2 regions of the Magnetospirillum gryphiswaldense MSR-1 v2 genome follow, and region 2 is predicted to be linked to the other one. Evidence: predicted binding sites of a transcription regulator. Region 2 holds the regulator's gene; the other holds the start of a gene.

Region 1 (15,005 bases), 210 kb from region 2:
AAGCGGCCGACGAGTGCAGATGATTGGTGGACCCGCCATGGGTATCGCCCCACGTCTTCAAGGCCACCACCACCGGGCGCAAGGTCTCACCCAGATCGGTCAGGCAATATTCAACCCGCGGCGGCACTTCGGCATAGACCGTGCGCAGCACCAACCCGGCGTCTTCCAACTCGCGCAATTGCTTGGTCAGCATACGCTGGGTGACGTTGGGCAGCTTGCGGCGCAATTCGCTGAAGCGATGCACACCTTCCAGCAGGTGATAGAGCACCACGCCCTTCCACTTGCCGCCGATCTTCTCCAAAGTCGCTTCGACCGGGCAGCCGGGTGAGCAATCATAGACCTTGTGCGCCATGGAAAACCTCAATGGTATCTTTTTTGATACTATACACCAAAAATGTGCATTCTTGCGAGATGGATCAGTAAAGGTCCATATATGGCGCACCCCAGTCAGCGGAGCCCAACTCATGCGTGCCATCGCTTATCGCCACAGCCTGCCCATCACCGATCCCGCCGCCTTGGAAGATGTGGACCTGCCCGATCCGGTCGCCCAAGGCCGTGACCTGCTGGTGCGGATCGAAGCCATCGCCGTCAATCCGGTGGACACCAAGGTGCGTCGCAATGTCGATCCTGGTGGTGCCGTCAAGGTTCTGGGCTACGACGCCGCCGGCGTGGTCGTCGCCACCGGCCCCGAGGTCAGCTTGTTCAAGGTCGGTGACCGGGTGTTTTATGCCGGTGCCCTCGACCGCCCCGGTACCAACAGCCAATTGCATCTGGTCGACGAACGCATCGTCGGCCCGATGCCGGCCAGCCTGGATTTTGCCGCCGCCGCCGCCATGCCGCTGACCTTCATCACCGCCTGGGAATTGCTGTTCGACCGCTTGGGCGTCACCGCTGAAGATACGCGCAGCCTGTTGATCATCGGCGGTGCCGGCGGGGTGGGGTCGGCGGCCATTCAACTGGCCCGGCAATTGACCGGCCTGACGGTGGTCGCCACCGCCTCACGCCCGCAAAGCCGGCAATGGTGTCTGGATTTGGGCGCTCATCACGTTATCGACCATGGGCAGGATCTGGTCGGGCAGTGGCAAGGGCTGGGTCTGGGCGGCGCAGGCCTGATCCTGGCCCTGACCAACACCGACCAGCATCAGGCGGCTCTGGCCGAGATCATTGCCCCGCAAGGGGCGTTGGGGTTGATCGACGACCCCAAGGGCTTCGATATCGGCCTGTTCAAACGCAAGGCGATTTCCATCCACTGGGAATTCATGTTCACCCGTTCGCTGTTCCAGACTGACGACATGATCGCGCAGCACACTTTGCTGAAGCGGGTGGCTGAACTGGTTGATCTGGGGGTGTTGCGCAGCACCCAGGCGCAAAGTCTTGGTCCCATCGATGCTGCCACTTTGCGCCGGGCTCATGCCCTGATCGAGGACGGTCATGCCATGGGCAAAGTGGTGCTGGCCGGATTCTGAAGGGACAAAGGGCGGAGCGGTGCGCTCCGCCCTTCCCAAAAGTCGCGCAAGGCCCTATGTTCCCTCGATTCATCCGGCCTTGCATAAGAAGTCCATGACCAAGCTCGAGCACATCCGTAACTTCGCCATCATCGCCCATATCGACCACGGCAAGTCGACCCTGGCTGATCGCCTGATCCAGCAATGCGGCGCCGTCGAAGCGCGCGACATGAAGGAGCAGATGCTCGATTCCATGGATATCGAGCGCGAGCGCGGTATCACCATCAAGGCCCAGACCGTGCGCCTGGCCTATCAGGCCAAGGACGGCAAGACCTATCAGTTGAATCTGATGGACACCCCCGGCCACGTGGACTTCGCCTACGAGGTCAGCCGCTCGCTCGCCGCCTGCGAAGGTTCGATCCTGGTGGTCGATGCCAGCCAGGGGGTGGAAGCGCAGACCCTGGCCAATGTCTATCAGGCGCTGGATGCCGGTCACGAGATCGTGCCGGTCTTGAACAAGATCGACCTGCCGGCGGCGGAGCCGGAGCGGGTCAAGCAGCAGGTCGAGGACGTCATCGGCCTGGACGCGTCGGATGCGGTGATGATCTCGGCCAAGTCGGGTATCGGCATCGAGGACGTGCTGGAAGCTTTGGTCACCCGTCTGCCCTGCCCGGAAGGCGATGAAAAGGCCGATCTGCAGGCGCTCTTGGTGGATTCCTGGTATGACGCCTATCTGGGCGTCATCATCCTGGTTCGCGTCAAAAACGGCGTTTTGAAGCGCGGCATGAAGATCCGCATGATGGCCAACGGTTCGGCCTATGAAGTGGATTCGGTCGGTTACTTCACGCCCAAGATGATCAAGGCCGACGCCTTGCGTCCGGGCGAGATGGGCTTCATCACCGCCGGCATCAAGGCGGTGGCCGACACCAATGTGGGCGACACCATCACCGACGACAAGAAGCCCGCCGCCAGCGCCCTGGCCGGCTTCAAGCCGTCGATCCCGGTGGTGTGGTGCGGCCTGTTCCCCATCGACGCTGCCGATTACGAGGATTTGCGCGATAGCCTGGCCAAGCTGCGCCTGAACGACGCCAGTTTCCAATACGAGCCGGAAACCTCGGCCGCCCTGGGCTTCGGCTTCCGTTGCGGCTTTTTGGGTCTGTTGCACCTGGAAATCATCCAGGAGCGGCTGGAACGCGAGTTCAACCTGGACCTGATCACCACGGCGCCGTCGGTGGTCTATCACATCCACATGACCAACGGCTCCATGCAGGAACTGCACAATCCCGCCGACATGCCCGACCAGGGTCTGATCGACCATGTGGACGAGCCGTGGATCAAGGCCACCATCATGGTGCCGGACGAATATCTGGGCTCGATCCTGCAATTGTGCACCGAACGGCGCGGCCAGCAGCTTGACCTGACCTATGCCGGCAACCGTGCCATGGCCGTCTACAAGCTGCCCTTGAACGAGGTGGTGTTCGATTTCTACGATCGTTTGAAGTCGATTTCGCGCGGCTATGCCAGCTTCGATTACGAGATGGATTGCTACACCGAAAGCGATCTGGTCAAGGTGTCGATCCTGGTCAACCAGGAACCGGTCGACGCCCTGGCCTTCATCGTCCACCGCGCCAATGCCGAAAGCCGTGGACGCGGCATCTGCACCCGTTTGAAAGAGCTGATCCCGCGCCAGATGTTCCAGATCGCCATCCAGGCGGCCATCGGCGGGCGCATCGTCGCGCGTGAATCCATCAGCGCCCTGCGCAAGGACGTGCTGGCCAAGTGCTATGGCGGCGACGTCAGCCGCAAGCGCAAGCTTTTGGATAAGCAGAAGGAAGGCAAGAAGCGCATGCGCCAGTTCGGTCGCGTCGAAATCCCGCAAAGCGCCTTCCTGGCTGCGCTCAAGATGGGCGACGACTGACGCTACCCCCTCACCGCCTGCTTGGGGTTGTGCCAGAAGCAGGCGGTGGGCGGTAGCATAACCGGGTTGCCAGGAGAATTCGGTAACGACGCACTGGCCTGGATAGCGGGTGAAATCGATCGACCCGACTGTGGTGCCGAGTGCGTCCGCCTCCAGAACGTGCCGACGCATGAAGGTCGGACGGATCGCCACTTGACGGGTGGTTGTACTGGCATCGCGCGTGCCGACAGCCCAAGGGAGCGTCTCGACACTAGCGCTTTGGGGCTGTTGATCGAAATGCCGGAACTGGGAAGCTTGGTGCCAGGCTAGGCCACCAGTCTGGCCGGTCACGCGGCAATCCAGGCGATGGGCGGGAAGAGCCTTCATTTGCGGCGGGTGAGCCGCTGTCCGCCCTGGTCGCCATTCGGTTCAATCCCGATTTCAAGGCCCAATACACCCAGCTCACTGGGGCGGAAAAGCTGGCGAAACTCGCCATAACCGCAATCATAACCTCAATTTCGGGCACAGCCCCCAAACCACGCAGCGCTAGCCAGACTTGCTTGGTAATCGTCTCTGCAAGACGCAAGGAAATCAACGGCCAGAGGGCCGCGACTTCACGTTTTTCTTGACCCCAACGACTTGCCAACGAATACTATTCAAGTTGTGCACTTCGGTCACGATTCTGCCTGTATTCAGTAAGCTGGTGTTATCTCACCCGCCCCACTCCCTTGCCATTCCTGACCAGCGAATACCCATGACCGGACCATTTCCCATCGGTGTCGTCACCATTTCCGATCGTGCCTCGACCGGTGTCTATCAGGACCTCGGGGGGCCGGCCATGGTCGAGTGGCTAGGCAAGGCCTTGGTGTCGCCATGGCATCCGGTGGCGCGCCTGATCGCCGACGAACAGCCGCTGATCGAAGCCACCTTGCGCGAACTGGCCGATGTCGAGAAATGCGCTCTTATCGTCACGACCGGCGGCACCGGCCCATCGCCACGCGACGTCACCCCCGAAGCGACCGAGGCGGTATGCGACAAGATGATGCCGGGTTTTGGCGAATTGATGCGCGCGGTCAGCCTGAAGGTGGTCCCCACCGCCATTCTGTCGCGGCAGACCGCCGGCATCCGCGGTCAGTCGCTGATCGTCAATTTGCCAGGAAAGCCTAGCGCCATCGCCGATTGTCTGGAAGCGGTGATGCCGGCCATTCCCTATTGCATCGATCTGATCGGCGGACCGTTCCTGGAAACGGATCCGACTTTCTGCAAGGCCTTCCGCCCCAAAGCGAAATAACGATCGCTTGACCGCACTCAAAGTCCGCCGCGTCGCTTTCGGGCGACAACCATGATCGGCTTTCCTGTGGTGGGATGAACGGATCATGCGTTTGGCGATGGTGACGATTGTGGTGGCAACCGGACTGGTCTGCACGGCCTGGGCACAAAAGGCCCCAGAGCCGCGTCAACTGCCCAATGGCAAGACCTGGACCTATGATGCCGATGCCGGACGCGACATCATGCGGACCTGTGCCGCCTGCCATGGTGAATTCGGCGGCGGCGGTGGCGGCGGCGTCTATCCACGTATTTCCGGTATGCACCCCGACTACATCGCCGAGCAATTGCGGGCGTTCAAATCACGAGCACGCGAAAACATCCCGATGATTCCCTATGCCAATGACAGGGAATTGCCGGAAAAAGACGTGCTCGACGTGTCTTATTATCTGGCCGCCATCACCCCGCCAAAGCATCCCCCGTCCGACGACGTGACCATGGATGCCTTCGAGCGACTGACCCTGGCCAAGCAGGCCGTACAGATATCTCGACAGCCTGGGGATATCGCCGCCGGCCAAAAATTATACGATGCCGATTGCATGGAATGCCATGCCCGCGATGGCCTGGGCCGGGTGAAAAAGCCGCCCCTGGCTCAGCAGCATGTCCCCTATTTGCGCACCCAGATCACTCTGTTCCTGACCGGGCAACGCAAGCACGAGGATGTGGACGAGTTGATGCGGCCCAAATCCGCCAAGGACTGGGACAATCTGTGGGCCTATGTATCGACCTTGGATGATTGAAACAGCCTGGTGGAACCAAGGCAAACTACGCTCATCGCCAGTGGCGAGCACAGATTTGATCCACGGACCACGGACGTCGTACAAAAAAGCCCGGCATTCGCCGGGCTTTTTCGTATCGTAAGTGCTGACGTCGATTAGACGGCGGCGGCCTGCTTGGTGGCCAAAGCCTTGGCGACGCGCTTCTTCAGGCGACGGGCTTCGTCGGGCAGACGGGAATCATTGGTGCCCAGCAGGAAAGCATCCAGACCGCCATTGTGTTCAATGGTCTTCAGGCCACGGGTCGAGACCTTCAGGCGAACCATCTGGCCCAGCGCGTCGGACAGGACCGAGGTTTCCTGCAGGTTGGGCAGGAAGCGGCGACGGCTCTTGTTGTTCGCGTGGCTGACGTTGTTACCGGTCAGAACGCCCTTGCCGGTGATGGAGCAACGACGGGCCATGGTGACATCCTCTCTTTGTTCGCTTGGGGCGCACGCAATCGGCGCCACAGGTAATCCGGGTCCAGGCAAAGCCGGGAAGCCGCGTTTTTAAGGGGCCGAAGCCCTTTCGTCAAGCGGATTCAGACTCGTTTCGTTCAGCCGAACAGCTTGTCGATGTCATCTTGATTGAACATCTTGTCGACGTCGGCCTGGGCCACCCCCTGGCCGGGCAATTGCGGCCCATTCAGCAGCTTCTTGTCGGGGTCTTTTTCTTCCTTCAGTTCCACTACCACCTTGGTCAGTTCATCGCGGCCCCAGGTGATGATGATGGAATTGATGCGCTCTTCCACGAATTTCATGGAATTGACCACCTTGGTCACCCGCTGGCCGGTGATGTCCTGGAACGAGCAGGCCTCGAACACCATGTTTACCTTGTCGGTGACGGCGTCGAAGATGGCCTTGAGCTTGGGATCCTCGGTCAGGGCGCGGGCGTCGTTCATCAGGGTGTCGACGCCCTCGACGCTTTCCATGATGGTGTTGGTGGCGCCTTCGGTGGCGTGGATGATCTCATCCAGCTGTTCCGACATCGAGCCGAAATGGTCGGGCGCCCCCGGCGGGTTCAGCGCCGCCAGCTCCTTGCGGATGCGCTGCAAGTGGCCGAACAGACCGACCATCTCCCTTTTCAGAATAAGCAGGTCTTGGGCAGAAACGGGGGGGGACGAGGGCATTGTCAGTCCTGAATTCCGGCTAGGTGCAAACGCAGCATATCTTGACTGGTAAGACAACGCAAAGCGACTGACGCATACGTATAAAATCAGCTAGTTCCCATGGCGGAAGGCCTTGATCAATCGCCGTGCCGCCGCGCCGGGGGCCATGCGTCCGGCGGTGACCTCGCGTTCAAGCGCCGGCAATTGGGTGGCGACACTGGAATCGTCCTTCAGTGTTTGCAGCAGGGTTTCGTTGATTTCGTTCCACATCCAGGCGTGGGCCTGTTCCGCCCGTCTTTCATCGAAGCGCCCGATGGCTGCCATGGTCTGGCGGTAGCCGCCGATGGCGGTCCACACCTCGGCGATACCGCCGCGTTCCAGGGCCGAACAGGTCAGCACCGGCACCGTCCAGGCGGCGCTGGCCGGGGTCAGCAGGTGCAGGGCGTTGGTGTAGTCGCGCGCCGCCCGTTTGGCCGCCACCGCCAGATCGCCATCGGCCTTGTTGACGATGATGGCGTCGGCCAGTTCGACGATGCCTTTCTTGATGCCCTGCAACTCGTCGCCACCGCCCGGCACCAGCAACAGCAGGAACATGTCGACCATGTCGGCCACCGCCGTCTCGCTTTGGCCGACGCCGACGGTTTCCACCACCACCACGTCGAAGCCGGCGGCTTCGCACACCAGCATGGCTTCACGCGTGCGTCGCGCCACGCCGCCCAGGGTGCAGCCCGATGGGCTGGGGCGGATGAAGGCGCGGATGTCGCGCGACAGATCCTCCATGCGGGTCTTGTCGCCCAGGATCGAACCGCCCGAGCGCGGGGACGACGGGTCCACCGCCAGCACCGCCAGCTTATGGCCCTGTTCGACCACATGCAGGCCGAAGGCCTCGATGAAGGTGGACTTGCCGGCTCCGGGCACGCCGGTGATGCCGATGCGGATCGAACGCCCGGCCTGGGGCAATATCTCGTGCAGCAGGCGTTCCGCCGCCTCGCGGTGGTCGGCGCGGGTCGATTCGATCAAGGTGATGGCACGGGCGACCGAGCGGCGGTCGCCGGCCAGCACGCCTTGAGCCAGGGCGATGGGGTCGGTGGACAAGGGCGGCTTCCTATTTCTTCTTGTTGCTGTCGGGGGGGCCGTCTTCGCGCATCAGCGCGGTGATGGCCATGGCCACCAGCTTGGCCCGGCTCTCGTCATCCAATTGGTCGAGAATCTGGCGTTTGGCCCGCTGTACCTTGAGCGCGTTCTGGATCAGCGCCTGGCGTTCCGGGGTGACGAACTGGCCGACCTGGGCCTGCATGCGGGCGATGTCGTCGTCGCGGCTGGACGAAGCCGGAGCCGGCTTGGCCACCTTGGCCGCCGCTTTGGGCGCCATCTGCTGGGCGCGGCGTTCGATGGCCGCCTGGGCGTCTTTTTCGAACTTGTTCTTGAAGAATCCAAACATGCTTTTCCTCGCCGCGCAGGCCTTAAGCTTACGCCAAGCGGGGGGCAAAGAAAAAGCCCCCTTCCCAGGGGAAGAGGGCTTTTCCGACACGAAGGCCAAAGTGAACGGACTTTTATTAGAAGTCCATGTCACCCATGCCGCCCATGCCGCCGCCGGGCATGGAAGGACCGGAATCCTTCTTCGGCTTCTCGGCGATCATGGCTTCGGTGGTGATCAGCAGGCCGGCGACGGAAGCGGCGTCCTGCAGGGCGGTGCGGACCACCTTGACCGGATCGATGATGCCGGCCTTGATCATGTCCACATAGGTGCCGGTCTGCGCATCGAAACCGAAATTGGTGTCGGTGGCTTCCAGCAGCTTGCCGGCGACGACGGCACCGTCATGACCGGCGTTTTCGGCGATCTGACGGACCGGCGATTGCAGGGCGCGACGAACGATGTCGATGCCGACCTTCTGGTCGTTGTTAGCGACGGCGATGCCGTCAAGGGCGCGCACCGAGTACAGCAGCGCGGTGCCGCCGCCGGGGACGATGCCTTCTTCGACCGCCGCGCGGGTGGCGTGCAGGGCGTCGTCAACGCGGTCCTTGCGTTCCTTGACTTCCACTTCGGTGGCGCCGCCGACCTTGATCACGGCCACGCCGCCGGCCAGCTTGGCCAGACGTTCCTGCAGCTTTTCACGATCGTAGTCCGAGGTGGTTTCCTCGATCTGCGCGCGGATCTGCTTGCAGCGGGCTTCGATGTCGCCACGGGCGCCGGCACCGTCGACGATGGTGGTGTCTTCCTTGGTGATGGTCACGCGCTTGGCGGTGCCCAGCATTTCCAGGGTGACGCTTTCCAGCTTGATGCCCAGGTCTTCCGAGATGACCTGGCCACCGGTCAGGATGGCGATGTCTTCCAGCATGGCCTTGCGGCGATCGCCGAAGCCCGGGGCCTTGACGGCGGAAACCTTGAGGCCGCCGCGCAGCTTGTTGACCACCAAGGTGGCCAGGGCTTCGCCTTCGACGTCTTCAGCGATGATCAGCAGCGGACGGCCCGACTGCACCACGGCTTCGAGCACCGGCAGCAGCGGCTGCAGACCCGACAGCTTCTTTTCGAACAGCAGGATGTAGGGGCTGTCCAGTTCGCAGGTCATCTTTTCGGCGTTGGTGACGAAATACGGGCTGGAATAGCCGCGGTCGAACTGCATGCCTTCGACGACGTCCAGCTCGGTCTCGAAGCCCTTGGCTTCTTCGACGGTGATCACGCCTTCGTTGCCGACCTTGCTCATGGCTTCGGCGATCTTGGCGCCGATGTCACGCTCGCCATTGGCCGAGATGGTGCCGACCTGGGCGATCTCTTCGTTGGTCGAGACCTTCTTGGCGCGGCTCTTGACGTCGGCGACGACGGCTTCCACGGCCAGATCGATGCCGCGCTTCAGATCCATCGGGTTCATACCGGCGGCGACGGCCTTGTTGCCTTCGCGCACGATGGCCTGGGCCAGCACGGTGGCGGTGGTGGTGCCGTCACCAACCAGATCGGCGGTCTTCGAGGCCACTTCGCGCACCATCTGGGCGCCCATGTTCTCGAACTTGTCCGACAGCTCGATTTCCTTGGCGACGGAAACGCCGTCCTTGGTGATGCGCGGGGCGCCGAACGACTTTTCGATGACGACGTTGCGGCCCTTGGGGCCCAAGGTCACCTTGACGGCATCGGCGAGAATGTCCACGCCGCGCAGCATCTTGGCGCGCGCTTCAGTGGAAAACTTGACTTCTTTAGCAGCCATTGTGTGAAACCTCTATCCGTTTAGCGGGAACGATTCTCAGGCCAGAATGCCCAGAATGTCGGATTCCTTCATGATCAACAGGTCTTCGCCGTCGATCTTGACTTCGGTGCCGGACCACTTGCCGAACAGGATGCGGTCACCGGCCTTGACGTCGAGAGCGACGATCTTGCCGTCTTCGCCGCGAACGCCGGAGCCAACGGCGATCACTTCGCCCTGCATGGGCTTTTCCTTGGCGGTATCGGGGATGATGATGCCACCAGCGGTCTTTTCTTCCGCGTCAAGGCGCTTCACCAGCACACGATCATGGAGCGGGCGGAACTTCATATAAAAACCTCCGTCAATGCGGTTTGGTTCCAGGAATGGATATACCGGCGGGAGCCTTGTTGTTAGCACTCACCCCCGGCGAGTGCTAACCATCTAGGGAGACTGCCCAAAGGAGTCAAGCGACAAACCGACGATTTTTCGCGGCTGTCGACTAAGTCCCTGATTGGTATGAATTTTCTGGAATTGAGGGTGGGAGACCGGACAACGACCCGAACCGGAAATCGTTACGGCTGCTTCCTTCCGGACCTGACCGGGTTGGCGACAGGCTCGTCCATCGCCGATCTCCCGGCGGGAATATCGGGGCAAGCGGTACTGATTGCAAGGACAAAGCGACCGGACGTACGGCTTATTTCAGCGACAAAATCCAGCTGACCAGTTTGCGGATGTTTTCTTCCGGCACGCGTTTGTTGGGCGACATGGGCACCGTGCCCCAGGCGCCGGAGCCGCCGTCACGCACCTTGACCACCAGGCGCTCAAGCGCGCCGGCATCGTTGCGATAGCGCTTGGCGACGTCGATCCAGGCCGGTCCGGTGACTTTTTCGCGCACGTCGTGGCAGGCGGTGCAGCGGCTTTTATCGGCCAGTTCCAGCATGGCGGCGTCATCGTTCGCCGCCATGGCGGGGGTGGCCGCCAACAGGATGGCCATGGGCAAGGTCGGCCACGCCCTCATACGGAGAAGGTCTTTTCCGCCTGACGGATCTGGCCGATGCCCTGGATCATTTCCGAGGCCATGAAATCGGCGCGCTTGACCGGGCCGCCGCTATTGGGGCGGGGGAACATGCGGGCGAACGAGTTCATCTTCACCGTCAGTCCGCACAATACGGCGCCGATGGTGATGTGATAGCGCTCGATCAGGGTCTTGACCTGGCGGAATTCCTCCTGGTTCAGATTGCCCCACATTTCGCGCGTACGTTTCTCGAACACTTCCAGCCGCCCGGTGATGGCCGCCGACATGTTGTTGATGGTGTCCTCGATGGTGTCGCAGGTCTTCATCAGCCCCTGATCCTGCTTGAGCTGGAAATGGGTGCGGATGGGCTTCATGGCGTCGACACAGGCCGAGAAATAGGGTTCCAACCGGTCCAGGCAATGACGGAAATAGGACAGCGACAGGAAGGTGTCGCCGTAATCTTCCAAGAAACGTGGCACGTCCCAGATGTCGATGTTCAGGCTGGTGGCCATCTGTTCCAGTCGCTGGCGCGCCTTTTTGACGTCGGGGTCGCGGAACAGGTGCAGCAGGTCGTCATAGGATTCCACGTTCACCGCCTCGTCCGCATAGATCAGCTTCATCAGCGGGCGGGTGAACATCAGCATGTACTTGGTCAACTCGTTGGCCTTGTCGGGCGACAGCTTCAAGGCCGAGTAATCGTTGACCGGAATACCGTGCTCGCGCAAGGAGATGCGCAAGGAATAGACGTCGTAGCTGGGCAACAGCGCCAGGCGGCGCAAGATGGCGTGGTCGGGGTGCAACTCGTCCAGCGGCCAATTGAACATGCGCGGCAGGCTTTCGATGTCCACCTGCCCCGATCCGGTCTGCTCGTCGGCGAAGATTTCGATGACGCTTTGCAGGCGCACGTTCTTGATCAGCTTAGCGCTTTGCAAGGCCGGCGTTTCCAGCGGGATGATCGACAGCGGCAGCACGAACATGGAATCCATGTCGCTGTCGGCGATGGCTTTAAGTTCGTCGTCCATGGGCAGGCAAAACGTCCCCGATGAAAGTCTGATCATATTGCCGTGAAACGTTGCGGCGCGAAACCGCGAAAAGCAAATAGGACCGTGAAGATCGTACGATGATGTCGATATTATATGAGGAAAAATTAAAGTATGCGTTTATACTCGGCCTCAACAAAAGCCGGTATAACAAAAGCGCCGGTGCCAAAGAGGTTGGGGAGGATGAACACGTGCAGACGATGCAGCTGATGCGCCGCTTCGCCCGGGCGGCTGCCGTGGTGGCGGTTTTCATGGCCTTTCAGGGTCAGGCCACGGCCCAGGAATTGCGCTTTTTCCAATTGGGGACCGGCCCGACCGGCGAGACCCGCTTTCCCGTCGGCGGCCTGATCGCCAACGCGCTGTCCAATCCCCCCGGCTCGCGCGAGTGCGAAAAGGGCGGGTCATGCGGTGTGCCCGGTCTGGTGGCGGTGGCCAAATCCACCGGCGGTTCGGTCGCCAATGTGGAAGCCATCGGGCAAAAGCGTCTCGATGCCGCCCTGGTTCATGCCGACATCGCCTATTGGGCCTATCACGGCACCGGCATCTACAAGGGCAAGGGAGCGGTGTCCAATCTGCGCGGCATCGCCATGCTGTATCCGGAAACCCTGCATCTGGTGGCGCGCAAGGGGGCCAAGATCGCCTCGGTCAAGGATTTGCGTGGCAAGAAGGTGTCGTTCGGCGACAAGGATTCCGGTTCGCTGGTCCATGGCCGGTTGTTGCTGGAAGGCTATGGCATCGGTGAAAAGCAGATGAAGCTGTCGTTCCTGAAGCCCGGCGCCGCCGCCGATGCCCTGGCCGCCGGCGAGTTGGACGCCTTTTTGATGGTCGATGCCTTTCCGGTGCCGGTGATCGCCGATCTGGCCCGCAAGACCGCCATCAATCTGGTGCCGTTGGACGGGCCGGAAGCGGCCAAGATGCTGGAGCGCTTCCCCTTTTTGCTGCAATCCCAGATCGACGGCGGCACTTATGACGGTATGGCCGATCCCGTCAAGTCGCTGGGCGTCGGCGTCGCCCTGGTCACCGGGGCCGAGCAGGATGAAAAGCTGATCTATGGGGTGACGCGGGCGCTTTGGCACCCCAGCACGCAAAAGCTGCTGACCCAGAACAGCCCGCACGGGGCCAAGATAAATCTGGATGCCCAGACCATCGAAAAGATGGGCATTCAGATCCATGGCGGCGCCTCGGCCTTTTATTTCGATGCCGGATTGGTGAGATAGGAAGCTTGGCGTGAGGCGCGGCCCGTGCCGGGCCCGTTCAGACGCCACGCGGGCTTAAGCGATTCCGACTTTATCGGAATCGCTGTTCCCCCCTTGGGAAATCGGATGCACCGATATATGGTTGGGCCATGACCGATACCGTTCAGCCCACGCCTTACCGCGTCCTTGCCCGCAAGTACCGTCCGACCGATTTCGCCACCCTGATCGGTCAGGACGCCATGGTGCGGACGCTGACCAACGCCATCGCCTCGGGTCGGTTGGCCCATGCCTTCGTGCTGACCGGCGTGCGCGGTGTGGGCAAGACGACGACGGCGCGGATCATCGCCCGCGCCCTCAACTGTATCGGCCCCGATGGCCAGGGCGGCCCGACCATCGACCCCTGCGGCCAGTGCGAACATTGCCGGGCCATCGCCGAGGATCGCCACGTCGATATCCTGGAGATGGACGCCGCCAGCCGCACCGGCGTGAACGATATCCGCGAGATCATCGAAAGCGTGCGCTACCGGCCGACCTCGGCCCGGTTCAAGGTCTATATCATCGACGAAGTGCACATGCTGTCCACCGCCGCCTTCAATGCCCTGTTGAAGACGCTGGAAGAACCGCCGGAACATGTGAAGTTCATCTTCGCCACCACCGAAATCCGCAAGATTCCGGTCACCGTGCTGTCGCGCTGCCAGCGTTTCGACCTGCGCCGGGTGGAAATGGAGGTGTTGACCAAGCATTTCGCTGCCATCGCCGACACGGAAGGGGCCGAGATCGAGCCGGCCGCCCTGCGCCTGATCGCGCGCGCCGCCGACGGCTCGGTGCGCGACGGGCTGTCGCTGTTGGATCAGGCCATCTCCCACGGCGCCGGGCTGGTGTCGGAAGCTCAGGTGCGCGACATGCTGGGGCTGGCCGACCGCGCCCGTGTCTTCGATCTGTTCGAATTGGTGATGAAGGGGCAGATGGCCCCGGCACTCGATCTGCTGGCGGAACAATATGCCCTGGGCGCCGATCCGGCGGTGGTGGTGCAGGACATGCTGGAACTGGCCCATTGGCTGACCCGGCTGAAGATCACCCCCGACGCAGCCGATTCCTCCGCCGCCTCGGAAACCGAAAAGGTCAAGGGCACGCAGATGGCCGGCGATCTGTCCATGGCCCAACTGACCCGCACCTGGCAGATGCTGTTGAAGGGGCTGGCCGAGGTGCGCTCGGCCCCCAATCCGTTGCAGGCGGCGGAAATGTCGCTGGTGCGGTTGGCCTATGTCGCCGATCTGCCCAGTCCCGCCGATCTGATCCAGCAATTGCGCGACAACCCGCCGTCACCGCGTGGTCCCGGCGGCGGCGGCGCTCCCGCTCCCGGTGGTGGCGGAACCGTTGCCTTATCGACACAAATGGTGTCCCCCGGTTCCATGGGCGGGCCGAGCGCGGCCTTGAAGATGGAGCCGGCCTTGGCCGCCCAACCCATCCACCTGCCGGCCATGCCGGCCAGCTTTGCCGAAGTGGTGGCGCTGTTCTCGGAAAAGCGCGAAGGCGTGCTGGCCGTGCATTTGCGCAATCAGGTCAATCCGGTCAAGTTCGAGGCGGGGCGCATCGAGTTCCGTCCCCATAAAAGCGCGCCGCACGATCTGGCGCCGCGCGTCTCGCGCCTGCTGTCGGAATGGACCGGGCGGCGCTGGACCGTCACCGTCAATCTGACTGACCCCGCCGATCCGACGCTGTCGGAACAAGAGGCCTTGGCCGAACACAAGCGGCGCGAGGACGCGGCCAACCATCCGCTGGTCCGCGCCGTTCTCGATGCCTTTCCCGGTGCCGCCATCGAAATCGTCCGCGATCTGGTGGAAGCGGAACCGGAAGAAAGCGATCTGGCCTTTGACGCCGATTTGACCCCAGGAGAAGAGGAACTATGAAGAATCTCGGCAATCTGATGAAGCAGGCCCAGCAGATGCAGGCCAAGATGGGCGAAATGCAGGCCAAGATGGCGGAGATGGAAGTCTCGGGTGCTGCCGGCGGCGGCATGCTGCAGGTGACCCTGAACGGCAAGTTC
Region 2 (15,005 bases):
TAACCCGCCGATGGAGGTAGGTGACGAACGCTTTGCCTTGATGACCCAATTCATGGCAGCCGTCCCCCGTCAGGTGCTGGGCACCCCGGTGGGCAGTCTGGCCGACCAGCGCGCCCTTATCCTCGCCGCCCTGGATTTCCTGTTCACCGGCATCTGACTTACGGAGCAACACACATGAAGATCGGTATCGTCGGCTGTGCCGGCCGCATGGGACGGATGTTGATGAACGCGGTGGCCGACACCACCGGCTGCCAGCTTTCCGGCGGCACCGAACGCCCCGGCTCGGCCCTGATCGGCAAGGATGTGGGCGAGGTGCTGGGCCGCGACGCCCTGGGTGCCTTCATCGGTGAAAACCCGTCGGCCCTGTTCGCGGCCTCGGACGCCGTCATCGACTTCACCGCGCCGGCGGCCACCGTGGCGCATGCGGTCCTGGCCGCCGAGATGGGCACGATATTAATCGTCGGCACCACCGGACTGTCCAAGGATGACGAGGCCAAGCTGGCCGAAGCAGCCAAGAAGACCACTATCGTCTATGCCCCCAATTTCAGCGTCGGCGTCAATCTACTGATGGCCCTGACCGAGCGTGCCGCCGCCATCCTGGGGGATGATTACGATATCGAAATCGTCGAGATGCACCACCGCCACAAGGTCGACGCCCCCAGCGGCACCGCCTTGGGCCTGGGCCGCGCCGCCGCCAAGGGCCGCGCCGTGGCGCTGGACAGCGTGTGGTGCAAATCGCGCGACGGCCATCCCGGTGCCCGTCCCAAGGGCGAGATCGGCTTCGCCACCCTCCGCGGTGGCGACGTGGTCGGCGACCACACGGTGATGTTCGCCGCCGAGGGCGAGCGGATGGAACTGAGCCACAAGGCGTCAAGCCGCGCCGTCTTCGCCAAGGGTGCGGTGCGCGCGGCCCTGTGGGCCAAGGACCAGGGGCCGGGACTTTATTCCATGCGCGACGTTTTGGGGCTGTAAATCAGTTTCCACACCGTGCGTCCGGCATCGTCGGCGACGTAAAGCGCGCCATCCGCGCCGGCGGCCACTCCCACCGGCCGCCCCCACACCGCGTGGGGGCCGGCCATGAAGCCGCTGGCGAAGGCCTCGTAATGGCCGACCGGCTTGCCATCCTTGAACGGCACCCGGGCGACCATGTAGCCGATGGGTTCCGAGCGGTTCCACGATCCGTGCAGGCCGACAAAGGCGTCACCATGGGCGAAGGCCAGTCCCAGCGGGGCCGAATGGGCGCGGAACAGGATGTCGGGCACACGCGCCGCCGCCACCTTGTCGGCAGCCTTAGGCCCCAGACCGGGTTGCGGATGGGGCCCCAGATAGGCATAAGGCCAGCCGTAAAAGCCGCTCTCCACCACCCAGGTCAGGTAATCGGGCACCAATTCGTCGCCCAGCCCGTCGCGTTCGTTGACCACCGCCCATAATTCAGTGCTGCCGGGGCGAAAGGCCATGCCCACCGGGTTGCGCAAACCGCTGGCGAAACTGCGCCCGCCCGATCCGTCCATGGCGAACACGCGCACGGTGGCGCGCGGCTCAGCCTCTTCCGCCACGTTCCCGCGCGAGCCGATGCCCACGTAAAAGCGGCTTCCATCGGGATGAAGGACCAGCGAACGGGTGGAATGGCCGCGATCGTCGCCCAGGGCGCCGTCGGTGGTCACTTGTCGGCGGCGCCCCGCCTTGTCCTCACCGGCCCGCCACGGCAAGGCCCACACCGCCTTGGTATCGGCCACCCAGATTTCACCGTCCCGCTCGGCCAGACCGAAGGGTTCGTCGAAACCGGCGGCCAAGGTGGTGCGGCTATCGGCGATTCCGTCGCCGTCGCCATCCACCAGCCGGGTCAGTCTGTCGAAACGCTGCTCGGCCACCAGCACCGAGTTGTCGGACAGCACCAGCAGATTGCGCGGATGATCCAATCCAGTCGCGAACAGTGTCGCCCGCCAGCCCGGCGGCAGCTTCAGCCCCGCCCCCGGCGGTCGTGCCACCACATCGGCGGGATTGGCCACCGACGGGGTGGCGAAGGGGGCCGGCAGATCGGAAACATCGACGCGAAAACGGGTTCCCGGCGCCGGATCGGCGGCCAGAGCCGGCATGGCCACGATCAGTATCAGCGGAATGAAGCGCTTCATCATGCGGGCCTCCCATGAAAAAGGCCCGCTGTTTCCGGCGGGCCTTTCATCCTTACGCGCTGGTATCGACCTGTTCGCCCGGCGGCGTCTTGGGGCCGCCCTTGGCGACGGCGACCAGGGCCGGGCGCAACAGACGTTCATGCAGTTGATAGCCCTGCTGCATGACCATCACCACCGTGCCTTCCGGCTGGCTGGCATCTTCCATCTCCATCATCGCCTGATGCAGATTGGGGTCGAAGCGCTGGCCCAGGGCCTGGATCTGGCGGATGCCGTAGCGTTCCAGCGCCGCCAGCATCTCGCGTTCGGTCAGTTCCACCCCCACCGTCAGGGTATTGGCGATATCGTTGCCTTCCCGCGCGGTCGGCGGCACCGCATCAAGGGCGCGGCGCAGATTATCGGCCACCGACAGCACGTCCTTGGCGAAATTGGACACCGCGAACTTGCCGCGATCCTCGGCCTGCTGTTCCAGGCGGCGGCGGACGTTCTCGGTGTCGGCGCGGGCATAAAGAACCTCGCTTTTCAGCTTGGCCACTTCCGCTTCCAGCTCGGCGATGCGGGCCTCGGGGGCGACGACCTCGGCCGGGGCCGGGGTTTCCGGGGCGGGCGCTTCCGCGCTTTGTTCGGTGGTCTGTTCCTCGCTCATGCCTGTTCTTCCGTTCAAAGTTAACCGATCAAGCGGCCGACCACCTTGGCGGTGTAATCGACCATGGGGATGATACGGGCGAAATTCAGCCGCTGCGGGCCGATGACGCCGATGGCGCCGACGATCTGTTCCCGCGCGTCACGATAGGGCGCGACGATCATGGAACAGCCGGTGACGCCGAACAGCTCGTTTTCCGAGCCGATGAAAATCTGCACACCCTCGGCCATGTTGGCCAGATCCAGCAAGCGCAGGAATTGTTCCGAGGTTTCCAGCGCCTCGAACAACCCGCGGATGCTTTCCAGATCCTCGACGGCGGTGACGTCGTCAAGCAAATGCGACTGACCGCGCACGATCAGCGACGATTTGGCGCCGTCACCCGACCACGTGGCCAGACCGGCTTCCACCACCCGGGTGGTCAGTTCGTCCAGCTGATGGCGCTGGAGGTCCAGTTCGGTTTGCACCTGCTCGCGCACATCGTCCAAGGTGCGGCCAACCAGACGATCATTCAAGAAATTGGCCGCTTCCACCAGGGCGCTGGGCTGCACCTCGGGCGGCAGGTCGAGCAGGCGGTTTTCCACCATGCCGTCTTGCGTCACCAACACCACCAGGGCACGGCCCTGGCCCAGCCAGACGAAATCGATCTGCTTCAACGCCCGCTGGATCTTGGGCGCCACCACCATGCCGGCGCAGCGCGACAGGCCGGACAGGGCGCCGATGGCCTCGGCCAGCACCTGTTCCATGCTTTTGCCCATGGCCTGACAGCGGGTGTCGATGGCCGAGCGCTCGTCCTCGGGCAGGCCGCCCACTTCCAGCAGGCCGTTGACGAACAAGCGCATGCCGGCCTGGGTCGGCAACCGCCCGGCCGAAGTATGGCGGGCATAAAGCAGGCCGGCGTCTTCCAGATCGGCCATGACGTTGCGGATGGTCGCCGGCGACAGCGACACCCCCAACCGCCGCGACAGCGTACGCGAGCCGATGGGCTCGCCGGTGTGCACATAGGCCTCGACGATCTGGCGGAATATCTCGCGCGAGCGGGTATTGAGCTCGGTTATGACAGGGCTTTTGCCGCGCATGCTGGCCATGATCCTTTGCTTGAGCCCGGAATCTAGTGAGGGATATGCATCCCGTCAACGTGAGGGGTTCCACAGCGGGCGATGAATCGTTAGGGTTCGGGCAAATTCCGCCCATGATCATCAAGGAACCCCCATGTCCCATCGCCCGTCTGGCCGCGCTTTCGACCAATTGCGCGTCATCCGTCTGGAAACCGGCTTTTCCCGCCACGCCGAAGGGTCGTGCTTGGCCAAGTTCGGCGATACCCACGTCTTGTGCACCGCCTCGGTAGAAGAACGGGTGCCGCCGTTCCTGCGCAATACCGGCAAGGGCTGGGTCACCGCCGAATACGGCATGCTGCCCCGCTCCACCCACACCCGCACCGACCGTGAAGCGGCCAAGGGCAAGCAATCGGGCCGCACCCATGAAATCCAGCGCCTGATCGGGCGGTCTTTGCGTGCCGTCACCGATCTGACCGCCATGGGCGAAATGCAGATCAAGCTCGATTGCGACGTGTTGCAGGCCGATGGCGGCACCCGTACCGCCTCGATCACCGGCGCCTGGGTGGCCCTGCATCTGGCTTTCCAGAAGCTGGTCGAGGCCGGCAAGCTGTCGGCGGTGCCGCTGATCGATCAGGTCGCCGCCATTTCCTGCGGCATCTATGAAGGCCAAGCGGTCCTGGACCTGGATTATCCCGAGGATTCGTCGGCCCAGGCCGATGCCAATTTCGTCTTGACCGGCACCGGCGGCATCGTCGAGGTGCAGGGCACCGCCGAGGAACGCCCGTTCAGCCGCGACCAGTTCACCCAATTGCTGGAACTGGCGGAAAAGGGCGTGACCGAGTTGGCGCTGTTGCAGAAGAAGGCGGTGGGGCTGGCATGAGCCGCAAATTCACCGCAGGCCCGCTGGTCATCGCCAGCCACAATGCCGGCAAGGTCCGCGAGATCGGCGAACTGCTTGGGCGTTTCGACGCCCAGGTGGTGTCCGCCGGCACCTTGGGCCTGGACGAGCCCGAGGAAACCGGCGCCACCTTCGCCGCCAATGCCGAACTGAAAGCGCTGGCGGCGGCCAAGGCCGCCAATCTGCCGGCCTTGGCCGACGATTCCGGTCTGGCGGTGAACGCCCTGGGCGGCGACCCCGGCATCTATTCCGCCCGCTGGGCCGGTCCGACCAAGGATTTCGCCGCCGCCATGAAACTGGTGCACGACAAGATGGGCGACACCCCGGACCACGGCGCCCGCTTCGTCTGCGCCCTGGCCCTGGCCTGGCCCGACGGCCATGTGGAAACCTTTGAAGGCGTGGTCGAGGGCGACATCGTCTGGCCGCCGCGCGGAGCCAACGGTTTCGGCTATGATCCGTTCTTCCTGCCCACGGGCGGCAGCCTGACTTTCGGCGAAATGGAGGCAGCGGCCAAGCACGCCATCAGCCACCGGGCCGATGCTTTCGCCAAGCTGGTGGCGGCGTGCTTCCAGTAACCCCCTCGCCCGGGTTCGGGGTTTATGTGCACTGGCCGTTCTGCCTGTCCAAGTGCCCCTATTGCGATTTCAACAGCCATGCTGCCGACACCATCGACCAGGATCGCTGGCGCCGCGCCCTGCTGGCCGAGCTTGAGCATTTCGCCGCCCGCAAGCCCGAGGCAGAGGTCACCTCGATCTTTTTCGGCGGCGGCACCCCCAGCCTGATGGCGCCCGCCACCATTGCCGCCCTGATCGACCGTATCCATCAGCTTTGGCATTGTGATCCCCTGATCGAAATCACCCTGGAAGCCAATCCCTCGACGGTCGAGGCCCAGCGTTTCCGGGATTTTCGCGCCGCCGGCATCAACCGCCTGTCCTTGGGGGTGCAGGCGCTGAACGATGCCGATCTGCGATTCCTCGGGCGCCGTCACGATGCCGGCGAAGCCCTGGCGGCGTTGGACGTAGCGGCCAAGACCTTCGACCGCTTCAGCTTCGACCTCATCTATGCCCGTCCCGGCCAGACCATGGCAGCGTGGCGGGCCGAATTGACCCAAGCCCTGGCCCTGACCGGCGGTCATCTGTCGGCCTATCAGTTGACCATCGAGGAAGGCACCGCCTTTTACCCCATCCATGCGCGCGGCGAGTTCCAGCTACCCGACGAAGATCTGGCCGCCGATTTGTTCGCGCTGACCCGGTGCATGGCCGCCGAAGCCGGCTTGCCCGCCTACGAGATTTCCAACCACGCCCGTCCCGGCCAGGAAAGCCGCCATAATTTGACCTATTGGCGCGGCGGCGATTATGTCGGCATCGGCCCAGGCGCCCATGGCCGCTTGAACCACAGGGCCACCCGTCAGCACCGCGCCCCCGATGTATGGCTGCGCCGGGTCGAAACCCACGGCCATGCCTGCCAGGGCGAGGAAGCCCTGGACGCCCGCACCCGAGCGGAAGAGTTGGTGATGATGGGGTTGCGGCTGAACGAAGGCATCCACGCCGATCATTTCCGCGACCAGTGCGGCTTGGATCTGTGGCAGGTCATCGACGTCCAGGCCCATGCCCATCTTGAACAAGACGGTCTGTTGAGGCGCACAGCCCACGGCATCGCCGCCACCGAAGCCGGCCTATTGGTGCTGAATTCCCTGACCGGGGCATTGCTGCGGGCTTGATTCGCGTCAGTCCGCCACCAAAGCGGCCAAGGCCGCCTTGACCCGCTCGGGATCAAGATCGGCCAGATCATCTTGCCGCAACAGGCTGACCTGGCCGCGCGGTGCGCACAGATCGGGATTGCTGTCGGCGCCGAACAGCACCAAGGATGGCGCGCCGGCGGCGGCGATCAGATGCATGGGGCCGGTGTCGTTGCCCAAGGCCAGCATGGCCTGACGGCCCAATCCCAGAATATCCAGGAACCCGGTCCGCCCGGTCAGCGCCACCGCTTGCGGACAAGCGGCGGTGATGGCGTCGATTTCCGCCTTTTCCTTATGGGTGCCCACCAGCACCGGGGTGATGCCGCGCTGGGTCAGCCACTGGGCGATTTCGCCAAAATGCTCGGCTGACCACCGCTTGGCCGGGCGGTGGGGGGCACCGCCCGGACACAGCAGGGCGAAGGGGTGGGGCAAGCCAAAGCGCGACAGATCGGCCTCGGCCCAGGACAGGTCGGCGGGCGGATATTCGGCGATGCCGGCCATGGCCAATTGCTCGGCCTGACGCTCTATTGTGTGCAGGAAGTCGCGCTGTGCATTGGCATGGGGGTGCGAGCAGCCCTTGGCGATGCCCGACCATTCCACCCCCGCTCCGATCAGACGGAAATACCAGCCTGAGCGGTCCGAGGTCTGCAAATCGTAGACACGGGTGAACCGCCCGCCGCGCAGCCGCTCCCGCAACCGCACCAGCTTGGCCACTTGCCACAGACGCGGCTTTTCATCGATCCACACATGGTCGAAATAGGGGCTGGCCACCGCCATCTCGGCAAAGGGCCGGGTGGTCAAAAGCGTGATCTCGGCCCCCGGATGGTGGGCGCGAATGGCGGCGAAAGGGGAGAAAGCCTGGACGAAATCGCCCAGGGCGCCCAATTTGATGACCAGGATGCGGGGGCTGGTCACGCCTGCTCCGGGTCGATCAGCCAATCTTGCTGCGCCACCACCGGCGCACCGGAAAGAATCTCCCGATACACCGCCAAGGTCTTGGCGCACATGGCTTCCTTGGTGAAATTGGCGCGGACGAAAGCTTGGCCCAGATCGGCGACGCGCTGACGCTCCTCCGCCGACAGATCAAGAAAACGGGCAATGGCATCGGCCAACGAGCGGGGGTCGTCGGGATTGGCCAGCCAGCCGGTACGCCCGGCCAGAATGCTTTCACGCGGGCCGCCATGATCGGTGGCGATGACCGGACGGCCCATGGCCTGGGCCTCGACCACCACCCGGCCGAAGGCCTCGGGGTCGGTTGAAGCCGACACCACCACATCGGTCAGCATATAGGCGGCGGGCATGTCGTTGCATTCGTCGACGATATGAACCACATGGGTGAGGTCGCGGCGCTTGATCAGATCGACCAGTTCCTGGCGATAGCCGCTACGGCCCTGATCCGAGCCCACCAGCAGACAGCGCACATCGTGGCGACCCAGCAGGGCCAAGGCCTCGATCAGCACTCTTTGCCCCTTCCAGCGGGTCAACCGCCCGGGCAACATGATCACCGGATAGCCGTCGGGCAGCCGCCAGCGGTTGGCCAGTTGGATGATGCGTTCCTGGCTGACCCGGTTGGGATCGAACTTGGTCAGGTCAACACCGCGATGGATGACGCGGATGCGTTCCGCCGCCAGGCCATAGATGCGCCTTGCATGTTCGGCGATGAATTCGGAAATGGCGATGACCCGCTCGCCCTTGACCATCACCGAATTGTACCAGTGCTTGAAGCCGAAACCGCCCAGGTTGTAGGTACCATGGAAGGTGGTGATGAAATGGGCGCCGGTGCGGTTGGCGGCGGCATGCGCGCTCCAGGCCGGGGCGCGCGAGCGGGCGTGGACGATGTCGACGCCGTGCTCGCGGATCACCTTTTCCAGGCGCTTGACGTTGGCGCGCATGACCAGCGGGTTCTTGGAAGCCAGCGGCATCTCCACGTGGACAGCGCCGGCGCGGATCAGTTCCCGCACCATGGGGCCGCCGCTGGAGGCGACCACCGCTTTCCAGCCGGCTTCGCCCAGGGCTTGGGCCACCTCGACGGTGCCGCGTTCGACCCCGCCGGTGACCAGCGCCGGCAGCACTTGCAGAACGACCGGTTGACGGACGCCGCTTTCGGCGGCATCGATGGGGGGATTTTCAGTTTCCGACATGGATTGGGGCAAGGTCATGACCATGGTTGAAGGCGGCGGGATATTAACACGCGCTGACGGGGCGTCCATGGCATACCATCGCCTGGAAGGCAAGGGCCCTGGAATCATCTTCCTGCATGGCTTTCATTCCGACATGGAGGGCGGCAAGGCCCTGGCCCTGGAAAATCTGTGCAAAAACCAAGGCCGCGCCTTCGTCCGCTTCGACCTGTTCGGCCACGGCAAAAGCAGTGGGCGGGTCGAGGACGGGTGTGTCAGCCGCTGGGCCGACGACGCCGTCGCCGTGCTTGATGAACTGACCCAGGGGCCGCAGGTTCTGGTGGGGTCGTCCCTGGGCGGCTGGGTGGCGCTGCTGGCCGCCTTGCGCCGCCGCGACCGGGTGGTCGGGCTGGCCGGCATCGCCGCCGCCCCCGATTTCACCGAGGATCTGATGTGGGCTGAATTCACCGCTGAACAGCGCCGCGACCTGCTGGAAAAAGGTGAAGTGGTGCTGCCCAATTGCTATGAGCCGGATAATCCGTGGACGGTGCCGCGCCTGCTGATCGAGGATGGCCGCAACAACCTGCTGCTGGGTGATTGCATCAACCTTGCGTGCCCGGTCCGCCTGATCCAGGGACAAAAAGATGCCGACGTGCCTTGGAAAACGGCACTGAAGATCGCCGATTGCCTGGCCTCCGACGACGTCGAGATCACCTTGATCAAGGATGGCGACCACCGGCTCAGCCGCGACCAGGATCTGGCGCGCATGACCGCCATCGTCGCCCGCCTGGTGGATGGGCTGGAATGAACACCGACTTCTTCCGCCACGGCGATTTGGCCCCAACCATCGCCGCTGCCGGATTGCGGGCGGTGGATATCGGCTCACGCGGGGGCTTCGACCCCGATCTGCTGCCCATCGCCTGGGCGGTGGACGGCATCGGCTTTGAACCGGAACCCCAGGCCTTTGCCCAATTACAGGCCACCGACCCGGCGCCGTGGCGCTCGGTCCGTTGGCTGCCCTTCGCCATCGGCGCTGCCAACGGCCCGGCGACGTTATGGATACCGCCCGACCCGGTGGGAGCGTCATTGCTGGAGCACGATCCGGCGGTGGGCGAACGCTTCGGCCTGTCGCACCTGACCAGCAACTGCCGCCCGCTGACGGTGGACACCGTCACCCTGGACCACGCCCTGGCCGGGCTGGCCTTGCCCGATTACCTGAAGCTGGATGTGGAGGGGGCGGAACTGTCCATCCTGCAAGCCGCCCCGCAAACGCTGGCGGCGACAGTGGCGATCAAGGCCGAGGCGTCGTTCGTCGCCGCCCGCAAGAACCAGCCGCTGGTGGCCGACATGGATGTGTTCCTGCGCGGCCAGGGCTTCGAGCTGATGGACATCATCCGCCCCATGCGCTGGCGGGCGCAGCCGGTGGCGCCGCACCCCTATTCCTGGCGCGGCCAACCCGGCTATTCGCGCGGCCAGATCGGCCAATGCGACCTTTTGTATTTCCGCCGCGCCGACACCCTGGCCGCCGACCGGCAAACCCTGGCCGCCGGGCTGATCGCCATGGCCCTGGGCTATTTCGACCACGCCCTGCCGCTGCTGACCCGATCAGGAATCAAGGCCGATGCCGTCGCCCATGCCTCGCGCCGGTTGGGCCGACGGGTGGCTTGGCAGCAGATGCGGGCCAATCTGCGCGAGTTGGTTCCGCTGTTGCGGTCCTTGCTGGGGGGCGTGCCCAACTAATCCCGGCAGGGCCGGCGGGCATCGGTGGTGTCGCACAGATCGATGGCATCGGCATAGGCGCGCCACTGGACCAGCTCGCTTTCCGGCACCGGCACCTGACCCAGGGCGAAGGGGGCGCCGCGCCACATGCGGCTGACCACATAAAAGGCATCGCGGCCACGGATGGCGAAATGCAGCACATAGGTGCCGCGTCCGTCGCCCTTGTACTTGCCGCAGGCGATGGTGCGCGACCCCGCCTCGCGCCCGCCGATGCTGCCGATGCTGGCCGGGCCGGCGGCAGCGGCTTCGCATACCGGTGCGGTCTTGGCCACCGCCTGTTCCAGAAATTCCGACACCGTCAACGGCACGCCGCGAAACGCCTGCACGGTGATGCGCCGGGTCCAGGTCTCGGCCCCTTCCTGCACCGGGATCAATTCCGTCGACTGCCCGGTCTTGTCGGTCACCGACGACATCACCTTCCAATCGCTCAGTTGCGGCACCTGCAACCGTTCCGACGCCAGGGCCGACAGGGGCAGCAGCAAAGCGGCAACAGCAAGGACGAGTGGGCGCATGGTTTCCCCCGATGAAATCGGCCAAAGCCTAACCCGCCCACCTTCGCCGCACAATCACCCGCACACACCTCTTGACCGCCACATATGGCGGCGCATATAAAACTGAACCGTTCAGTTCAGGTTTTCGCCATGAAAAAGACCATCCTTCGCCTCTTCGCCCTTGCCCTGCTGTGCGTCGCCGCATTGTACGGCTGGCGCTGGTATGCCGATGGTCGTTTCCTCGAAACCACCGACGACGCCTATGTGGATGGCGACATCACCACCATGACGCCCAAGCTGGCCGGTCACATCGTCGAGGTGGCGGTGACCGACAACCAGCGGGTCAAGGCCGGCGATCTGTTGATCCGCATCGACGACACCGATTACCGCAGCAAACTGGCCGAGGCCGAGGCGGTGCTGGCGGCACGGCGCGCCACCTTGGCCCAATTGGACGACAAGGTATTGGTGCAACAGGCGGTGATGCAGCAGGCCGGCGCCGGCATTTCGGCGGCCAAGGCCGACCTGACCCTGTCGCGCCAGGATCTGGACCGCACCAGCCGGCTGGTCAAGGACGACTTCGTCAGCCGCCAGCGCTTCGACACCCAGACCGCCGAGGCGGCCAAGGCCGCCGCCAGCCTGCAGGGCAGCAGTGCCCAGGCCACCGCCGCCAAACGGCAGATGGCGGTGCTGGAAGCGGATCGCGACGTCGCCCAAGCCCAGGTCAACCAGGCGCAAGCCCAAGTCAATCAAGCCCTGGCCGATCTTGATGCCACCATCATCCGCGCGCCCGTCGATGGCGTCATCGGCAACCGCGTCGCCCGGACCGGCGCCTATGTCCGGCCCGGCCAGCACCTTTTGTCGGTGGTGCCGCTGGACAGCGTGTGGATCGACGCCAATTTCAAGGAAACCCAATTGGCCCGCCTGAAGCCCGGCCAAAGCGTTTCCATCAAGATCGACGCCTTTCCCGAACACGTGCTGACCGGCACGGTGGACAGCTTCTCGCCGGCCACGGGGGCCAAGTTCAGCCTGTTGCCGCCGGAAAACGCCACCGGCAATTTCACCAAGATCGTCCAGCGCCTGCCGGTGCGCATCCACGTGCCCGCCGACAATCCGCTGGCCGGACGACTGGCCCCCGGCCTGTCGGTGGTGGTCAGCGTCGACACCCGCAGCGGAGCCGGCAAGTGAGTCCGGCCGATCCGCGCCTGAGCATCCGGCCCGAGGACCGGGTGGTGCACACACGCGACTGGATCGGTTTCTTCGCCATGGTGGTGGGCATGTTCATGGCCATCCTGGACATCCAGATCGTCGCCAGCTCCATTGCCCAGATCCAGGCCGGGCTGTCGGCGTCCGCCGACGAGATTTCCTGGGTCCAGACCTCGTATCTGATCGCCGAGGTGGTGATGATCCCGCTGTCGGGATGGATGGCCCGGGTGTTTTCCACCCGTTGGCTGTTCATGGCCTCGTGCCTGACCTTCACCATCGCCTCGGTCGCCTGCGCCTTCGCCTGGAACATCGAATCCATGATCGTATTCCGCGCCATCCAGGGCTTTTTGGGCGGCGCCATGATCCCCACCGTCTTCGCCACCTCGTTCCTTTTGTTCCCACCCAGGATGAGCGCCGGCATCTCGGTGCTGATCGGGCTGGTGGCGACCATGGCCCCGACCCTGGGGCCGACCTTGGGCGGCTGGCTGACCGAGGCGTTTTCCTGGCACTGGCTGTTCCTGATCAACGTCGTCCCCGGCCTGATCGTCGCGGCCCTGGTGTTTTTGTTCGTGCATGTGGACCGCCCGCGCCTCGACATGCTGAAAGGCTTCGATCTGGCCGGCATCGTCCTGGTGGCGGCCTTTTTGGGCAGCTTGCAATACATCCTCGAGGAAGGCCCCGGCGACGACTGGTTCGACGAGCCCAAGATCGTCGCCATGACCTTTTTATGCACCATCGCCGGCATGGCCTTTTTGTGGCGCGAGCTGACCACGCCCCATCCGGTGGTCGACATCAAGGCCTTCCACGACCGCAACTTCGCCGTCGGCTGCCTATACAGCTTCATCATCGGCATCGGCCTTTACGGCTCGGTCTATGTCATCCCGCTCTATCTGGGGCGCATCCGCGGCTATTCGTCGCGGGAAATCGGCCTCACCATGATGGTCACCGGCATGTTCCAGTTTCTGTCGGCGCCCCTGGCCGGCGCCTTGGCGAAAAAGTTGGATCTGCGCGTCATGCTGGGCCTGGGCCTGAGCCTGTTCGGCACCGGATTGTGGCTGAACCACTATCTGACCAGCCAATGGGGCTATTGGGAGATGTTCCTGCCGCAGGCGGTGCGCGGCTTGGCGCTGATGTTCTGCTTCGTCCCCATCAACGCCGTCGCCCTGGGCCATCTGGCCCCGGCGGAAGTGCAAAACGCCTCGGGGCTTTACAATCTGATGCGCAATCTGGGCGGGGCCATCGGGCTGGCCGCCATCACCACCTTTTTGCGCGAACGCACCGACCTGCACATGCTGCGCCTGTCGGAAAGCCTGAGCCCCGACAATCTGATGGCGGTGACGCGGCTGTCGGAAATTTCCGCCCGCATGGCCGGCCTGTTGCCCGGTGATCCCGATCAGGCGGCCTTGAAGGTGCTTTACAACCTGACCCGCCAGCAGGCTTCGACCATGGCTTTCGGCGACATCTTGCTGTCCATGTCCGTCGTCTTCCTGGTCGGGCTGGTGCTGATGCCCCTGGTGCACAAGGTCAGGCATCCGTCGAGCGGAAACGCCGACGCCCACTGACATCCCCATCGGTTCCTGCCCCGTCCCAATTTCGCCGAAATCCCGCCCCAACCCTCTTCGGCGGCGTTCGGGGCGGGGCGGGAACCGAGCCCTGTTGCCAGGGCGGGGCCCCGCGGGCTAAGGTCTGCCCGCGCCAAATTGGAATCCTGATCCCCATGTGCGGCTTCGCCGGCTTTCTCGATATTTCCGCCACCACCTCGGACCGCGCCCGCGTGGTCGAGGCCATGGCCGCCACCTTGGTCCATCGCGGCCCCGACGATAGCGGCGTGTGGTGCGACGATGGCGCCGGCATCGCCTTGGGTTTCCGCCGCCTCGCCATCTTGGACCTGACGCCGTCCGGCCATCAGCCGATGGCGTCGCGCGATGGCCGTTGGGTGGTGGTGTTCAACGGCGAAATCTACAATCACGGGCAGTTGCGCGGACGCCTGGAACCGATGGAGTGGCGCGGCCATTCCGACACCGAGGTGCTGCTGGAAAGCGTGGCCCGCTTAGGCGTCGAGCGCGCGCTTTCCCAGTTCGACGGCATGTTCGCCATCGCCCTGTGGGACCGGTTGGAACACACCTTGTATCTGGCCCGCGACCGCATCGGCGAAAAGCCGCTGTACTGGAGCGAGGCGAACGGCACCCTGACCTTTGGTTCGGAGCTGAAGGCCTTGGCCGCCCATCCCGGTTTCGACACCACCCTCGACCGCGCCGCCTTGGCCGAATACATGCGGCTGGGCTGGATCGGCGCGCCCCACAGCATCTATGCCAAGGCCCACAAGCTGCCACCGGGTACGGTGATGACGATCAAGGGCGACCACCGCCTGATCCGCCCCTATTGGTCGGCGACCGAACGGGCCCAGGCGGTGGCCGGCAGCTTCACCGGCGGGCCGGCAGCGGCGGCGGAACGGTTGAACCAGTTGCTGCGCTCGTCCATCGCGCTCAGGATGCAGGCCGACGTACCGGTGGGGGTGTTTCTGTCCGGCGGCATTGATTCGTCGCTGACCGCCGCCATCATGCAGGAATTGTCGCCGGCCCCCGTGCATAGCTTCACCATCGGCTTCGACGCGGAAGGCTATGATGAAAGCCCCTATGCCCGTGCCGTCGCCGACCATCTGGGCACCCGACACACCGAACTGCGCATCACCGACGACGACGCCCTGGCCCTGGTCCCCGATCTTCCAGCCATCTGGGACGAGCCTTTCGCCGACCCAGCGCAATTGCCCACCGTGCTGTTGGCGCGGCTGACCCGCCAGGACGTCACCGTGGCGCTGTCCGGCGACGGCGCCGACGAATTGTTCGGCGGGTACGGCATCTATCGCTCGATCCCGCGCGACTGGGCCCGGCTGCGGGCGATGCCGGCTTGGCTGCGCACCCTGGCCCGCGCCGGTCAGGCGGTGCCGCCCGG

The links. Region 2 encodes HrcA, which represses chaperone genes, less so after heat shock. Its sites were predicted from a motif close to GTTAGCACTCNCCNNNGGNGAGTGCTAAC; they were not measured.
Region 1: a site for HrcA is predicted at 10,117-10,145, ahead of groES (co-chaperone GroES). Genes of this name have one in related genera too.

Annotation. Positions count from the first base shown of each region.
Region 1 is NC_023065.1:2,789,762-2,804,766, reverse strand. Features, by position in the region: gene MGMSRV2_RS13280 (winged helix-turn-helix transcriptional regulator) at 1-352, opposite strand, end outside; gene MGMSRV2_RS13275 (zinc-binding alcohol dehydrogenase family protein) at 465-1,466, shown strand; gene lepA (translation elongation factor 4) at 1,561-3,363, shown strand; gene mog (molybdopterin adenylyltransferase) at 4,097-4,633, shown strand; gene MGMSRV2_RS13260 (c-type cytochrome) at 4,719-5,408, shown strand; gene rpmB (50S ribosomal protein L28) at 5,543-5,845, opposite strand; gene MGMSRV2_RS13250 (protein phosphatase CheZ) at 5,980-6,498, opposite strand; gene meaB (methylmalonyl Co-A mutase-associated GTPase MeaB) at 6,643-7,626, opposite strand; gene MGMSRV2_RS13240 (hypothetical protein) at 7,637-7,972, opposite strand; gene groL (chaperonin GroEL) at 8,088-9,731, opposite strand; gene groES (co-chaperone GroES) at 9,768-10,055, opposite strand; RNA gene ffs (signal recognition particle sRNA small type) at 10,244-10,342, opposite strand; gene MGMSRV2_RS13220 (c-type cytochrome) at 10,402-10,725, opposite strand; gene MGMSRV2_RS13215 (hypothetical protein) at 10,722-11,744, opposite strand; gene MGMSRV2_RS13210 (TAXI family TRAP transporter solute-binding subunit) at 11,963-12,979, shown strand; gene MGMSRV2_RS13205 (DNA polymerase III subunit gamma/tau) at 13,108-14,868, shown strand; gene MGMSRV2_RS13200 (YbaB/EbfC family nucleoid-associated protein) at 14,865-15,005, shown strand, end outside.
Region 2 is NC_023065.1:3,000,611-3,015,615, forward strand. Features, by position in the region: gene MGMSRV2_RS14295 (CcdB family protein) at 1-157, shown strand, start outside; gene dapB (4-hydroxy-tetrahydrodipicolinate reductase) at 175-972, shown strand; gene MGMSRV2_RS14305 (PQQ-dependent sugar dehydrogenase) at 942-2,135, opposite strand; gene grpE (nucleotide exchange factor GrpE) at 2,185-2,775, opposite strand; gene hrcA (heat-inducible transcriptional repressor HrcA) at 2,796-3,857, opposite strand; gene rph (ribonuclease PH) at 3,982-4,707, shown strand; gene rdgB (RdgB/HAM1 family non-canonical purine NTP pyrophosphatase) at 4,704-5,300, shown strand; gene hemW (radical SAM family heme chaperone HemW) at 5,327-6,445, shown strand; gene MGMSRV2_RS14335 (glycosyltransferase family 9 protein) at 6,452-7,378, opposite strand; gene MGMSRV2_RS14340 (glycosyltransferase family 4 protein) at 7,375-8,604, opposite strand; gene MGMSRV2_RS14345 (alpha/beta hydrolase) at 8,672-9,388, shown strand; gene MGMSRV2_RS14350 (FkbM family methyltransferase) at 9,385-10,320, shown strand; gene MGMSRV2_RS14355 (hypothetical protein) at 10,317-10,871, opposite strand; gene MGMSRV2_RS14360 (HlyD family secretion protein) at 11,001-12,035, shown strand; gene MGMSRV2_RS14365 (DHA2 family efflux MFS transporter permease subunit) at 12,032-13,615, shown strand; gene asnB (asparagine synthase (glutamine-hydrolyzing)) at 13,771-15,005, shown strand, end outside.